4 regions of the Streptomyces sp. NPDC002324 genome follow, and region 1 is predicted to be linked to each of the others. Evidence: riboswitches for the same ligand, from Rfam matches in the RefSeq annotation. Region 1 holds a riboswitch; each other region holds the start of a gene.
The links. Region 1 has a riboswitch for cyclic di-AMP ahead of ACWCRJ_RS39005 (M23 family metallopeptidase). Riboswitches for the same ligand answer to the same signal wherever they lie in the genome.
Positions count from the first base shown of each region.

Region 2: linked by a shared signal. The riboswitch ahead of ACWCRJ_RS09340 (M23 family metallopeptidase) and the one ahead of ACWCRJ_RS39005 (M23 family metallopeptidase) in region 1 are both predicted to bind cyclic di-AMP.
Region 3: linked by a shared signal. The riboswitch ahead of ACWCRJ_RS08180 (NlpC/P60 family protein) and the one ahead of ACWCRJ_RS39005 (M23 family metallopeptidase) in region 1 are both predicted to bind cyclic di-AMP.
Region 4: linked by a shared signal. The riboswitch ahead of ACWCRJ_RS03605 (C40 family peptidase) and the one ahead of ACWCRJ_RS39005 (M23 family metallopeptidase) in region 1 are both predicted to bind cyclic di-AMP.

Region 1 covers NZ_JBSFCF010000049.1:1,217-4,415, forward strand. The annotation lists gene ACWCRJ_RS39005 (M23 family metallopeptidase) at 86-1,153, opposite strand; cyclic di-AMP (ydaO/yuaA leader) riboswitch at 1,164-1,325, opposite strand; gene ACWCRJ_RS39010 (PP2C family protein-serine/threonine phosphatase) at 1,598-2,710, opposite strand; gene ACWCRJ_RS39015 (GTP cyclohydrolase II) at 2,867-3,199, opposite strand, start outside.
Region 2 covers NZ_JBSFCF010000005.1:45,938-49,136, reverse strand. The annotation lists gene ACWCRJ_RS09345 (GntR family transcriptional regulator) at 1-389, opposite strand, end outside; gene ACWCRJ_RS09340 (M23 family metallopeptidase) at 594-1,382, opposite strand; cyclic di-AMP (ydaO/yuaA leader) riboswitch at 1,396-1,567, opposite strand; gene ACWCRJ_RS09335 (M16 family metallopeptidase) at 1,783-3,171, opposite strand; gene ACWCRJ_RS09330 (M16 family metallopeptidase) at 3,168-3,199, opposite strand, start outside.
Region 3 covers NZ_JBSFCF010000004.1:143,394-146,592, forward strand. The annotation lists gene pcrA (DNA helicase PcrA) at 1-1,285, opposite strand, end outside; cyclic di-AMP (ydaO/yuaA leader) riboswitch at 1,527-1,700, shown strand; gene ACWCRJ_RS08180 (NlpC/P60 family protein) at 1,710-2,984, shown strand; gene ACWCRJ_RS08185 (hypothetical protein) at 3,012-3,199, opposite strand, start outside.
Region 4 covers NZ_JBSFCF010000002.1:123,988-127,186, forward strand. The annotation lists gene ACWCRJ_RS03595 (ATP-binding protein) at 1-176, shown strand, start outside; gene ACWCRJ_RS03600 (DUF6328 family protein) at 148-735, opposite strand; gene ACWCRJ_RS03605 (C40 family peptidase) at 812-1,285, opposite strand; cyclic di-AMP (ydaO/yuaA leader) riboswitch at 1,289-1,459, opposite strand; gene ACWCRJ_RS03610 (hypothetical protein) at 1,853-2,170, opposite strand; gene ACWCRJ_RS03615 (ATP-dependent Clp protease proteolytic subunit) at 2,178-2,864, opposite strand; gene ACWCRJ_RS03620 (hypothetical protein) at 3,092-3,199, opposite strand, start outside.

The DNA.
Region 1 (3,199 bases):
AGCGGTCGCCGGCACGCGCGTATGACGAACGCCGCGCGGTCCTCACGGACTCACGCGGCGTCGCCGCTTCGTTCTCCGACCGGCTCTACGGGGTCAGACCCTTGCTGCGCAGCCACGCCGCCGGGTCGATGCCGCTGGCCGAGCCGCCCGGGTGGACCTCCATGTGGAGGTGGGCGCCGGTGACGTTGCCGGTGGCGCCCACGCGGCCGATGACGTCGCCGGTGGCGACCTTCTGGCCGACGCTGACACCGATGGAGGACTGGTGGGCGTACCAGATCTCGGTGCCGTCATCGAGGGTGAGGACGGTCTTGTAGCCGTAGGAGCCCTCGTAGCCGGCCTGCGTGATGGTGCCGCTGTGGACGGCCTTGATCAGGGTGCCGGTCGGGGCGGCGAAGTCGAGGCCGGTGTGGTATCCGGAGGACCAGTAGGGGCCGGCCTGACCGAAGGTGGAGGTGAGGGTGTACGAGGAGGTCGGCAGCGTGAACTGCTTGGCGAGGGAGGCGAGACGCTCCGCTTCCTTCTTCGCCGCGGCCTCCTCGGCCGCCTTCTTCTCGGCGGCGGCCTCCTTGGCCTCGGCTTCCTTCTTCTCCTTGGCGGCCAGCTCGGCGGCCTTGTCCGCGGCGGCGGTCTGGGCGGCCTCGGCGGCGGCCTTGTCGAAGGCGTCCTGCTGGGACTCGGCCTGCGCCATGATGCGGGCGCGCAGCGCCTCACCGGCGTCGGCGGTGCCCTGTTCGGTGTCGGCGGCCGTCAGGCCGGCGCTGCTGAGGGGGGATCTGGAGGCCTCGGGCTCCGGCTGGTCGGCCTCGTCCTCGTCCTCGAAGACCGAGCCGACGTTCGGCATGTCGGGCATCGAGATGGACACGGGGGCCTTGCCGGACTGCGCGCTGGCCATGCCGGCGCCGCTGACGGCGGCTATGACACCGACACCGAGAACCGTGGAGCTGCGGGCGAGACCGCCACGAGCGAGTACGCCGGTCTTCTTGGCGACGCGGTGCCGACCGCGAGCGGGGCGAAGGGAGTCCTCACTGGGATTCCACTCCTGCCAGGGGCCCTCGTTGTCGCTGTTGTAGCTGCCGTAGCCGAACGTCTGGCTCTCGCCGTCACGCTGGTCGGGCACGAACGGGGCTTCGGTCGCGGACCGGTTCGACGCCACGTGGGCGTACTCCTTCCTTCCTCCTCGCCTACCGGGTTAGCTGACGGGTTCGGAGCAGGAAGGTCTCCTACGCGCGTAAACCGGTCGTGCGCACTGCCACGACGGTCTCCGTGCGATTCACCCCAGGGTGGTGGTTCCCCGGTTCCCTTGCGGGATTCGGCGCGTGAGCACGGAGCCGTCTCTTGTGACGGCTGGGACGACCGCGCTGCGTTATCGAACGTTAATAGACGCGAGTACTCCATTCCAAGCTGTTCCGAATGATCGTTCCGGCGTTCCCGGTGGACTTTACGGGTCATGAGGGGTTTAAAACGGGCGAGTTGACTTGCCTCACGAGTAACAAAAGTTCTGACGCCATATCAGCAGACCTACGGAAGACGGTCGAACAAACACGTTCGGTGACATTCGGTGACAGGAGCGCCTCCGAGCCTCCGTGCCTGCCGGATGTCACGGGCGGCGGACCGCCAGAAGGGCCATGTCGTCCGTCGTGCGGTCGCCCGTGTGCCGGCGCACCTCGTCCGCCAGGGTCGTCAAGAGGGCGCGCGGGGCGGAGAAGACCCTGCCGGACAGGCGCTCGGCCGGGTCGTAGAAGGCACCGCGCGCGTCCCGCGCCTCGGAGAGACCGTCCGTGTAGAACAACAGCGTGGCGCCGGGCGGAAATTCGGCCTCCTCCGCGCGGTCGGGCCAGGCGCCCAGGTCCTCCATGCCCAGCGGGAGGGCCGGCCGCCGGGCGTCCAGGGTGCACAGGGTGCCGTCGGCGAGCAGCAACAAAGGCGACGGATGCCCCCGGTTGACGATCCGGGCGCGTCCGGCCCCGTGCGGGAACTCCGCCAGAACCGCCGTCACGAACCCCTCGTACTCCACCGCCGCGTCCCGCAGCGCGGCCTCCCGCCTGGTCGTCTCCCGGGCCAGCGCCCGCTCCAGCCGCTGGGCGACCGCTTCGAGCGTCGACTCCTGCTCGGCCGCCTCCCGGAACGCGCCGATCAGCACCGCCACCGCCGACACCGCGCCCAGCCCCTTGCCGCGCACATCGCCCACGATCACCCGTACGCCGTGGGGCGAGTCCTGCACCGCGTACAGATCACCCCCGATCGACGCCCCCGCCTGCGCGGCCTCGTACCGCGCGGCGATCTCCAGCCCGCCGATCCGCTCCTGCGGCACCGGCAGTACGGCCCGCTGCGCCGCCTCGGCGATCTCGCGGGCGGTGGCGAGCCGGGCGTCGCTGCGGCGGACGAGGCGGTTGATCAGTACGGCCAGTACGGCGACGGTGGCCACCGTGGCGATCTCGGTGATCGCGTCCACCTGACCCGTGTCGCCGTAGTAGCCGCGCACGGCGCTGACCCCGGCGACCGAGGCGATTCCGACGATCACCGTGCCGAGCAGCGAGAAGAGCGGGGCCGCCACCAGGGGCGAGGCGGTGAAGAAGGGGACGGCCGTGAACTCGCGCGGGGTGAAGTGGTCGTAGAAGAGGCCGATGGTGATGAGCAGGGCCGGGAGGACGCGAAGGAGCGTACGGACGTACGAGAGCCGCCACCCGCTCGGCTCCCTCACCCCCGCCACCCCTTCTCGCTGCCCACGGATACAGGGTTTCCGGCGATGGAGCCCGGGGCTAGTCGACGGGGCCGATTGGGCTAGCGGGAGGGGAGCCGGCAGGAGGGGCCGGCAGGAGGGGGAGGAGGGGCCGGCGGGAGGGAGCGGAGGGGGTGGACCCTGGATTCAGCCCGCGGTCAGTCCCGTCAGTCCCGTCAGCTCCGGCAGCTCCGGGAGGGGGAGCGTGTGCTGGGTCTGGAGGACTTTCGCGCGGAGGTAGCGCACGTTGTGGGCGGTGGTGAAGACGCCGGTGGGGACGCGGTGGCGGACGCCCATGCCCAGGTCGCGGAGCTGCTGCGCCTTGTCGGGGTTGTTCGAGAGGAGGTCCAGCCGGTCGATGCCGAGGGCACCCAGCATCTGGGCCGCCGCCGTGTAGTCACGGGCGTCCTCGGGCAGGCCGAGCGCCGCGTTCGCCTCGTAGGTGTCGAGCCCCTGGTCCTGGAGGGCGTACGCGTCGAG
Region 2 (3,199 bases), on a different contig from region 1:
AACCAGCCCCCCAGGGAGCGCAGATCCTCGCTGGTGCCCCGCCTGGCCCGTTCCTGGCCCAGTCTGACCAGGCCGCGCAGCACCTTGAGGTGGGCCTCCGTGCGGCGCTGGGCGGCACGGGCGGCTCCCAGCGGCTCCAGCAGCATGCGCATCTCCAGCAGGTCGGCGGCCTCCTGCTCGGTCGGCTCGGCGACGCACGCGCCCGCGTGCCGGCGGGTCACCACGAAGCCCTCGGCCTCCAGCGTGCGCAGCGCCTCACGCACGGGGACCCGGCTGACGCCGTACCGGCGGGCGAGCAGTTCCTCGGTGAGACGGCTGCCGCGCTCGTAGACACCCGCGACGATGTCATCTCGGATCGCCGTGCATACCGAATGTGCCGGAATACGCATGACCGACCTCCGCCTTAATCCCCGTGAAACGTCGATGATTGACGTGTCTTCCAGCGACTCTATTGCAGCGAGCCGGAATTTCCGACGGCGGGCCGGAATCCAGGGATATTTTTTGGACAGGAGGTACGTCACGGGGCGTTCGCACAACGCGGAAAGCCCCGGCTCGATGAGCCGGGGCCTTCACCAGAAGCGTGGAGCGGTGTCTCAGACGTTCACACCGTGCGAGCGCAGGTAGGCGACGGGATCGATGTCCGAGCCGTACTCGGCCGTCGTCCGGGCCTCGAAGTGCAGGTGCGGGCCGGTGACGTTGCCGGTCGCGCCGGAGAGGCCGATCTGCTGGCCGGGGGTGACCGTCTGGCCGACGGAGACGCCGATGGACGACAGGTGGCCGTACTGGGTGTACGTGCCGTCGGCCATCCTGATGACGATGTTGTTGCCGTACGCCCCGCCCCAGCCCGCCTCCACGACGGTGCCGGAGCCGACCGCGAGGACGGCCGTGCCGGTGGCGGCGTGGAAGTCGACGCCGGTGTGGCTGCCGGAGGACCAGACGGCGCCGCCGGCCTTGTAGCCGGTGGAGATGTACGAGCCGCTGATGGGCGAGACGTAGGTGTTGAGGCGCTCGCGCTCGGCCGCGCGGGCGGCGCGGGCCTTGATCTCCTCGCGCTCCTTGGCGGCGGCACGTTCCTGCTCGGCCTTCTCGGCGGCGGCCTTGCGGGCCTCCTCCTGCGCCTTCTTCTTGACCTCAGCCACCTCGGCGGCCTGCTGCTGGGCAACGGCCTGGGCGTCCACCTGGTCGGCGACCGTGTCGCCGAGGACGATGATCTGGTTCAGGCCGGTCTGCTCGACCGCGGGCTCCTCCGCGGCGAGCGCGGGGCCTGCGAGGGTGCCGATGACACCGGTGGTGGTGAGAGCGGCTACGCCCACGTTCCTCGTGGTCGTGCGCTGTACACGGCCGGGACGGCGGTGCTTCCCAGGGGCGCGGGTGAACGCCATGAAGTGGCTGGTCCTTTCCTTCCTTCTCGCCTACCGGGTTAGCTGACGGGTTCGGAGCAGGAAGGTCTCCTACGGCTGCCCCTCGTTTCGCGTCGCTCGCGAAGGGCACCCGATTCACCCCAGGGGACTTCGGTGGGTCCCCGGCTCCCCGGGCTCGCGCCATGGGGATTCGGCGATGACTGTCCGGTGCCGCGGCTGCGGCGAACATCTGACGAACAGCCGGACCGACGCTAAGTGGACCGTCTTCGAAATAACAAACGGATCACAGGATTTGTTAACTACGCCACAGGTCAGACACACAACCTCCGCCATCAATACGGACAAACACGGGCCCTGGTGACTCTTCAGTCACCAGGGCCTCACACGTGCGTGTCCTTCTGTCCGGTTTCCCCTCGGATCCCTACTCGGCCGGTACGACGGTGACTTCACCGATCCCGAGGGCCCTGACCGGCTCCTCGATCTGCGCGGCGTCCCCGACGAGGACGGTCACCAGACGGTCCACCGGGAAGGCGTTCACAACGGCCGCGGTGGCCTCCACCGTGCCGGTGGCGGCGAGTTGGCGGTACAGCGTCGACTGGTAGTCGTCCGGCAGGAACTGCTCGACCTGGTCGGCCAGCGTGCCCGCCACGGCCGCCGCCGTCTCGAACTTGAGAGGGGCGACCCCGACGAGGTTCTGGACGGCGACGTCGCGCTCGGCGTCGGTCAGCCCCTCGGCGGCGAGGGTCCGCAGCACGGTCCACAGGTCGTCGAGCGCCGGCCCGGTGTTGGGCGTGTCGATGGAACCGCTGATGGCCAGCATCGCCGTGCCCGATCCCTCCGGCCCGGAACGCAGCACCTGACCGAACGCGCGCACCCCGTAGGTGTAGCCCTTCTCCTCCCGCAGGACGCGGTCCAGGCGGGAGGTGAGGGTGCCGCCGAGGCAGTAGGTGCCGAGCACCTGGGCCGGCCACACCCGGTCGTGCCGGTCGGCGCCCACCCGTCCGATGAGCAACTGGGTCTGCACGGAACCGGGACGGTCCACGATGATCACGCGCCCGGTGTCGTCGGCGCTCACCGCGGGGGCGACGCTCGGCTTGGCCGGGGAGCCGGTCCAGGCGCCCAGGGTGTCGCCCAGCAGCGTGTCGAGGTCGACCCCGGTGAGGTCGCCGACGACCACGGCGGTGGCCGTCGCGGGGCGCACGTGCCGCTCGTAGAAGGCGCGTACGGCCGCGGAGTCGATGCCCTCCACGGTCTCCTCGGTGCCCTGGCGGGGCCGCGACATGCGCGACGTGGCCGGGAACAGCTGCCGGGAGAGCTCCTTGGCGGCCCGGCGGCCCGGGTTGGCGGTCTCGTGCGGGATCTCGTCGAGCCTGTTGGCCACCAGACGCTCGATCTCGCCGTCGTCGAACGCGGGGGCCCGCAGGGCGTCGGCGAGCAGCCCCAGGGCCTTCTCCAGCCGCGACACGGGCACTTCGAGGGACAGGCGTACGCCGGGGTGGTCGGCGTGCGAGTCGAGGGTGGCGCCGCAGCGCTCCAGCTCGGCGGCGAACTCCTCGGCCGTGTGCTTGTCGGTGCCCTCGGAGAACGCCCGGGTCATGATGGTGGCGACACCGTCGAGGCCGGCCGGTTCGGCGTCCAGGGGCGCGTCGAGGACGACCTCGACGGCGACGACCTGCTGGCCGGGGCGGTGGCAGTGCAGCACGGTCAGGCCGTTGGCCAGGGTGCCGCGCTCGGGCGCCGGGAACGCCCAGGGGCGGGCGTCGCCGGCCTGGGGCTGCGGGTGGAATTCCATGCTCGCGAGCTCGGTCACTTCGCCGACTCCTCGTTCTCGTCGGTGC
Region 3 (3,199 bases), on a different contig from region 1:
CGCCGGCCTTCGCGTCGCCCGCGTCCGTCAACCGGTCTATCTCGTCGGCGACGAACTGGGCCTCGTCGTGCTCGGTGTCGGCGACATAGCCGGTGATCTGCGCGCCCGCGCCCGCGTTCGTCCACAGGTTCTTCGGGCGGCGGGACTCGTTGCGCTCGATGACCGCATTGGCCGCGCTCAGGATCGTCTGGGTGGAGCGGTAGTTCTGCTCCAGCAGGATCGTCGTCGCGTCCGGGTAGTCCTCCTCGAACTGGAGGATGTTGCGGATGGTCGCGCCACGGAAGGCGTAGATCGACTGGTCGGCGTCACCCACGACACAGAGTTCGGCGGGCGGTACGTCCCACTCGTTGGGCGGCACGTCCACGGGGTGCTCGGAGGTGCCGACCAGCTCTCTGACCAGAGCGTACTGGGCGTGGTTGGTGTCCTGGTACTCGTCCACGAGGACGTGGCGGAAGCGGCGGCGGTAGTGCTCGGCGACATCGGGGAAGGCGCGCAGCAGATTGACCGTCGTCATGATCAGGTCGTCGAAGTCGAGCGCGTTCGCCTCACGGAGGCGGGACTGGTAGAGCGCGTAGGCCTGGGCGAGGGTCTTCTCGAAGCCGTCGGTGGCCTGGGCGGCGAAGTCCTCCTCGTCGATCAGCTCGTTCTTCAGATTCGAGATCTTGGCGCTGAAGGACTTGGGCGGGAAACGCTTCGGATCGAGGTCCAGGTCACGGCAGACGAGCGCCATCAGGCGCTTGCTGTCGGCGGCGTCGTAGATCGAGAAGGAGGACGTGAAGCCAAGCTTCTTCGACTCGCGCCGCAGGATCCGTACACACGCGCTGTGGAAGGTCATGACCCACATCGCGTTCGCGCGCGGTCCGACGAGCTGCTCGACGCGCTCCTTCATCTCGCCCGCGGCCTTGTTGGTGAAGGTGATCGCGAGGATCTGGCCCGGGTGGACGCGCCGCTCGCCGAGCAGGTGCGCGATGCGGTGGGTGAGCACCCGGGTCTTGCCGGAGCCGGCTCCGGCCACGATAAGCAGGGGCGAACCCGCGTGGACCACGGCCGCGCGCTGGTTCTCGTTCAGCCCGTCCAGGAGGGCCGCCGCGTCCAGGGCGGGACGGGGGGCTCCGTCGCGGTAGTACGCGTCCCGGTCCGGGGGCACGTCGAACTTCCCACCGAACAGATCGTCCGGAAGCGGCTCCGGTACGTGATCGTCCTCGGGTGGCGGCGGGGGCTCCTCCGCATGGCCGCGGGGGGCCTGGAGGTCCGCCAGGAAGCTGTCGTCAAAGAGGCTGCTCATCGCTCTCCGAGTCTAGGCGCCCGCACTGACAGCGAGAGGCCGCCCCGGAAAGTCCGCCCCCGCCACCTACCGCGACCGCCGTGCGACGGTGAGCGATCGAGCCTACCGTTTGTCGCGCCGAAGAGGCTAAGGTCACGAAAACGTATCGGGCATATCGCACATCAACCTTCACACGAGCCACACGAGTTGGCTAACTTTTTCTTCTGGGCCGTACGACCCAACCGGCGAACGTCGCCGGGCCGCACGACCTCCGCCGAGTCCGGTACGCCTCCCCGAGGCGCCCGGAGCCGGGGACCCACCGTTCTCCGGGGTGAATCGACCCGACCGCCGCGCGCGGCGAGGGCCGTAGGGCAAACCTTCCGAAGCTTGCGCCCGAACCCGACAGCTAACTCGGTAGGCGGACAACGGAAGGAGACGCCGCACCATGGCGCCGCACCGCAAGCCGCGTCCGGCCGGAACGCGCGCGGGCATACGCACCCCCGCTCTCGCCACCGCCGCCCTCACCTCGGTGGCCCTGCTCTCCCAGTCGGGCACCGCCACGGCCGCGCCCTCGACCGACGACAAGCCGAGCCTGGAGGAAGTCGAGAAGAAGGTCGACGCCCTCTACCGCCAGGCCGGTTCGGCGACCGAGAACTACTACGGGGCCAAGGAGAAGACGGCCAGGCAGAAGAAACAGGTCGACACCCTTCTCGACGGCGTCGCCAAGCGCACGGAGAAGCTCAACGAGACGCGGGAGGAACTCGGTTCCTTCACCGCGCCCCAGTACCGCACGGGCGCGGCGGCCCCCGACCTGGCCTCGCCGCTGCTGGCGGGCGACCCGCAGGGCTACCTCGACCAGAACCAGTTGACGGACCGTTCGGCAGACCGCCGGCAGGAGGCCGTCGGCGCGTACGTCACCGAGCAGGCCGAGGCGGCGGATCAGCGCCAGGAGGCGAGCGACAGCCTCGAACAGCTCACCGAGTCGCAGAACAGGCTCAAGGCCGGCAAGGCCAAGGTCCAGGCGAAGCTCGCCCAGGCCCGTGAGCTGCTCGCCGGCCTCACCGCCGAGGAGAGGGCCCGGCTCGCCGCGATCGAACAGCGCGAGCGGGAGGAGGCCGACCGCAAGGCGGAGGAACTCGCGCGACAGCAGGCGGCACGGGCGACGACCGTGGAGACGCGGGAAGCCCCGCCTGCCCAGGAGGGTCAGGGATCGCAGGAAGGCCAGGGATCACAACAGCCAGGCCGGGGATCGCAGGAAGGCCAGGGATCGCAGGACACCTGGGAGGACACGTCCACCGGCACGGAGACGTCCACCGGCGCCACCTCCGGGACCACCCTCCCGGCCGAGGACTTCACCTATGCCGCGAAGGCCGACAGGGCCATCGCCTTCGCCCGCGCGCAGATCGGCAAGCCGTACGTCTGGGGCGCCACCGGCCCCGGCTCCTACGACTGCTCCGGGCTCACCCAGGCCGCCTGGAAGGCCGCCGGCGTCGACCTCCCCCGCACCACCTTCGATCAGCTCACCGCCGGCACCACGGTCCCCCTCGCCGAGGCCAGGCCCGGCGACCTGGTCTTCTTCTACGACAACATCGGCCATGTCGGCCTCTACATAGGCAACGGCATGATGATCCACGCCCCGAAGCCGGGCACCTACGTCCGCGAGGAGTCGGTCTTCCACGACGGCGAGTCGTCGGTGCACAGCGTGGTGCGGCCTGCGTAGCCGCACGGTCGACCCGGGGGCGCGCCGTCAGGTCCAGAGCACCGCGATGAAGATGTTCGCGATGGTCAGCGCGCCCACCAGGCCGAACAGCGGCTTCTCCACCGTCTCTTCGTCCCGTTTCACGTAGACCAGTCCCAGGATCACGATCAGCAGTGCGAGTTTGACGCCGATCTTGATGTTGTCGACGGGTTGATCGTCCGCCTGGTTGAGGCCGA
Region 4 (3,199 bases), on a different contig from region 1:
CCGCCGTCCAGCAGGACAACGGCCGGGGCATGGTCATCATCCGCTGGCTGACCGCGGAGTGCGGCGGCAGGCTGAGCGTCAGACCCACGCGGGAGGGCGGCAAGACGGTGGCGATCGAACTTCCGTGGACGCTCCCCGTCCAGCCGGTCACCGCAGGTGGTCCGCCGGAGACCTGACGGGGCTGTCGTCCTCGACCGGTGGCGTCGGGGGCGGCAGGGGCGTCGGCGGCGGGAGTGGCGACGGCGGCGTGGTGTCGCGGCCCGAGGCGCGTCCCACCAGTTTCGGGAGCAGGCCCCACAGGAGCAGGCACGCCAGGAGCGTGCCGGACCCGGCGGCGACACCGGCCGTCCGGCTGAGCGTCACGTCCACGACGAGCGTGACGGAGCCGGTGAAGGCCGGCATCAGCACGATCAGGCCCGCGGTGGCCAACCGGGACGAGACCTGGACGATGGCGGGCTTGGCGTTCTGCTGGAAGAGCGAGCGGTGCAGGGCGGCCGGCGCGGTGAAGAGCGTCGCCGCGAGGACGGCCAGCAACAGGGTGGTCACGTAGGTGACACGCTGGAAGGTGTCCAGGTCCGGAAAGCGCGGGGTGAAGGCCAGCGTCAGCAGGAACGCGAAGAGGATCTGCACCCCGGTCTGGGTGACCCGCAGCTCCTGGAGCAGCTCGGAGAAATTGCGATCGGCGCGTTCGAGGGGTGTCTCGTTACGTGCCGGGCGGGTGGGTTCCTCGGCCATGGCGGCACGGGTAACCACATGTGTACGACATACGCCAGCGGGGGCGGCGGACAGTTCCGCCGCCCCCAGCGGTGGGTCAGCGGACCCGGCCGTACCAGACGCTCTTCGTCCAGATCTTCTGCAGCCGGACGACGTCACCCGTCTTCGGCGAGTGCCAGATCTTTCCCTTCCCCGCGTAGATACCGACGTGGTAGACGTTCGAGCCCGAGTGGAAGAAGACGAGATCTCCGAGCTTGCGGCTGCTCACGGAGATGTGCTTCGTCTTGTTGTACTGCTGCTGGGCAGTACGGGGCAGCTTCTTGCCCGCCTTCTTGAACGAGTAGAGCGTCAGCCCCGAGCAGTCGAACCTGCCCGGACCCACGGCGCCGTACTTGTAAGGGGAGCCCTTCTTGGAAGCCGCGACCTTGAGTGCCTTCGACGCCACCGTGGCGGCCTCGGCGCCGGATGCGACGCCCGGGACCACGATGCTGCCGCCGACGGCGGCGATGGTCAGAGCCGAGGCCGTACCGGCCCGGGTCAACAGCGACGGGACACGATTCAGCGCAGTCATGCGCAACCCTTCGTCAGCCGCCTGTGAAGGATGACCTGTCGGATTCGGGCTGGCGAAGTTGCCCGGCCGCTGACGCGGCTTCACCCCAAGGGCTGCTCGGCGCGGTCATGGCGTGACCGTTCCGGCGACCCGTCGTGCTTGGGTCCTCCACTCCTGCCGATGCACTTCTGTCGACCGGTAACCGGGCGGCGGCAGGACTCGGCGTCCACCCGGATCGCCCCGCCGCTGCGGCGGGGGCTTGTCGTCGAGAAGGGATCTTGGCGTACTCAAGTGCGAAAATCCCAACGGAACCGGGGATTTGTGGTCTTACTCACCACTCGCCCGTTCGGGTGGACAGGGCGTTTTCCCTCGTTGTGTCCCAGTGGTCGAGGAGGTCCGCACCAGCGCCGGAATGCAGTACTCCGCCCATGTACCAGGCATCTTGCGCAACTTCACAGGTCCTCACGACGTATGGGCCGATGGGTCGATCGCGGTAGGCCGACCGGAGGGCGTCGCGCCGGGACCGGACGCCCCGTCAGTAGTACGGCGCCCGATGCGCGATCGGTTCAGGCGGGTGACGCGAACGGCTCAGGCGGGGGAGTCCTCCGCCTCCGGCGGCAGCGCCACCCGGCCGGCGCGCCGCTCGCCGTCCAGGATGCGCAGGGCCCGCGCGAGCGTCGGGGCGTGCACCTCGTTCTCCCCGCGTCTGTGCATCAGTTCGAGCGCGTCGCGCAGGGCGGTCGCCTTCGCTACGAGCGCCTGCGCCGCGCGCAGCCCGCGGTACGTGTCGCCCGGACGGGCCGGATTGATCCGGCCGAGGAGGTCCACCACGTCCAGATAACGGTCGATCAGTTCCGCCTCGGCGCGGGTGAGCGCGGGCAGGGGCGGCAGTTCGGGCGGGAGCATCCGCGCCTCACCTCGCGCCGGGGAGCGGGAGTGAGGGGGGCGTGGACGAGGGTGGTGGGGGTGAGGGGGGTGTAGGTGGGGTCTTGCGGCTCCGGATCACCCGGTCGGCCAGGCCGTACGCCACCGCCGCCTCGGCGTCGAGGAACTTGTCCCGCTCGATGTCGGCGCTGATCCGCTCCGGGCTCTGCCCCGTGTGCCGGACGAGCATCTCCTCGAGGTTCCGGCGGTTGCGCGTCAACTCCTCGGCCTGGAGCGCCAGATCGCTCGCCTGCCCCTCGATCGGGTCGGCCAGGGCCGGCTGGTGGATCAGCACGCGCGCCCCCGGCAGCATCGAACGCTTGCCCGGTGTGCCCGCCGCCAGCAGCACCGCGGCGGCCGACCCCGCCTGCCCCAGGCAGACCGTCGCCACGTCACAGGTGACGAACCGGATCGTGTCGTAGAGCGCCGTCATCGCGCTGAAGGAGCCGCCGGGCGAATTGATGTACAGCGCGATGTCCCGGTCCGGCGCCTGGTACTCCAGGTGCATGAACTGCGCCATCACGTCGTTCGCCGACGTGTCGTCGATCCGCGTCCCGAGGAACACGATCCGTTCCTCCAGCAGCTTCGAGTACGGATCCATCGTCCGGTGACCCGTGCTGGTGCGTTCGGTGAACTCGGGCAGCACATGACGGGCCGACGGTGGGTTCTCGGGCATGGGGTGTGCCTCCTCTGATCGACTTCCGTAAAAAATGTACAGGACGTACGGACTCTGGAGGAGGGAGATCGGCTGAAAGCGAACGGATCCCCGCGGAACGGGGCTCCGCGGGGATCTTCGGTGGGGCGTTGGTGGAGACCTTGGTGGGGACTTCTGGTTCGGGAATCTCCGGCGGGATGTCTGGTGGGATGTCTAATTGAATGTCTGGTGGGATCGGATCCGGGCGATCAGTTGAGCGGCGCGGGGGCCGGGGTCCCGTAGAAGGTGACCGGCGGCCAGCCGCGGGCGGCGGCGAGTTCGTTCAGGGCGTCCGCGACTTCGAGCGCGCTGATCCG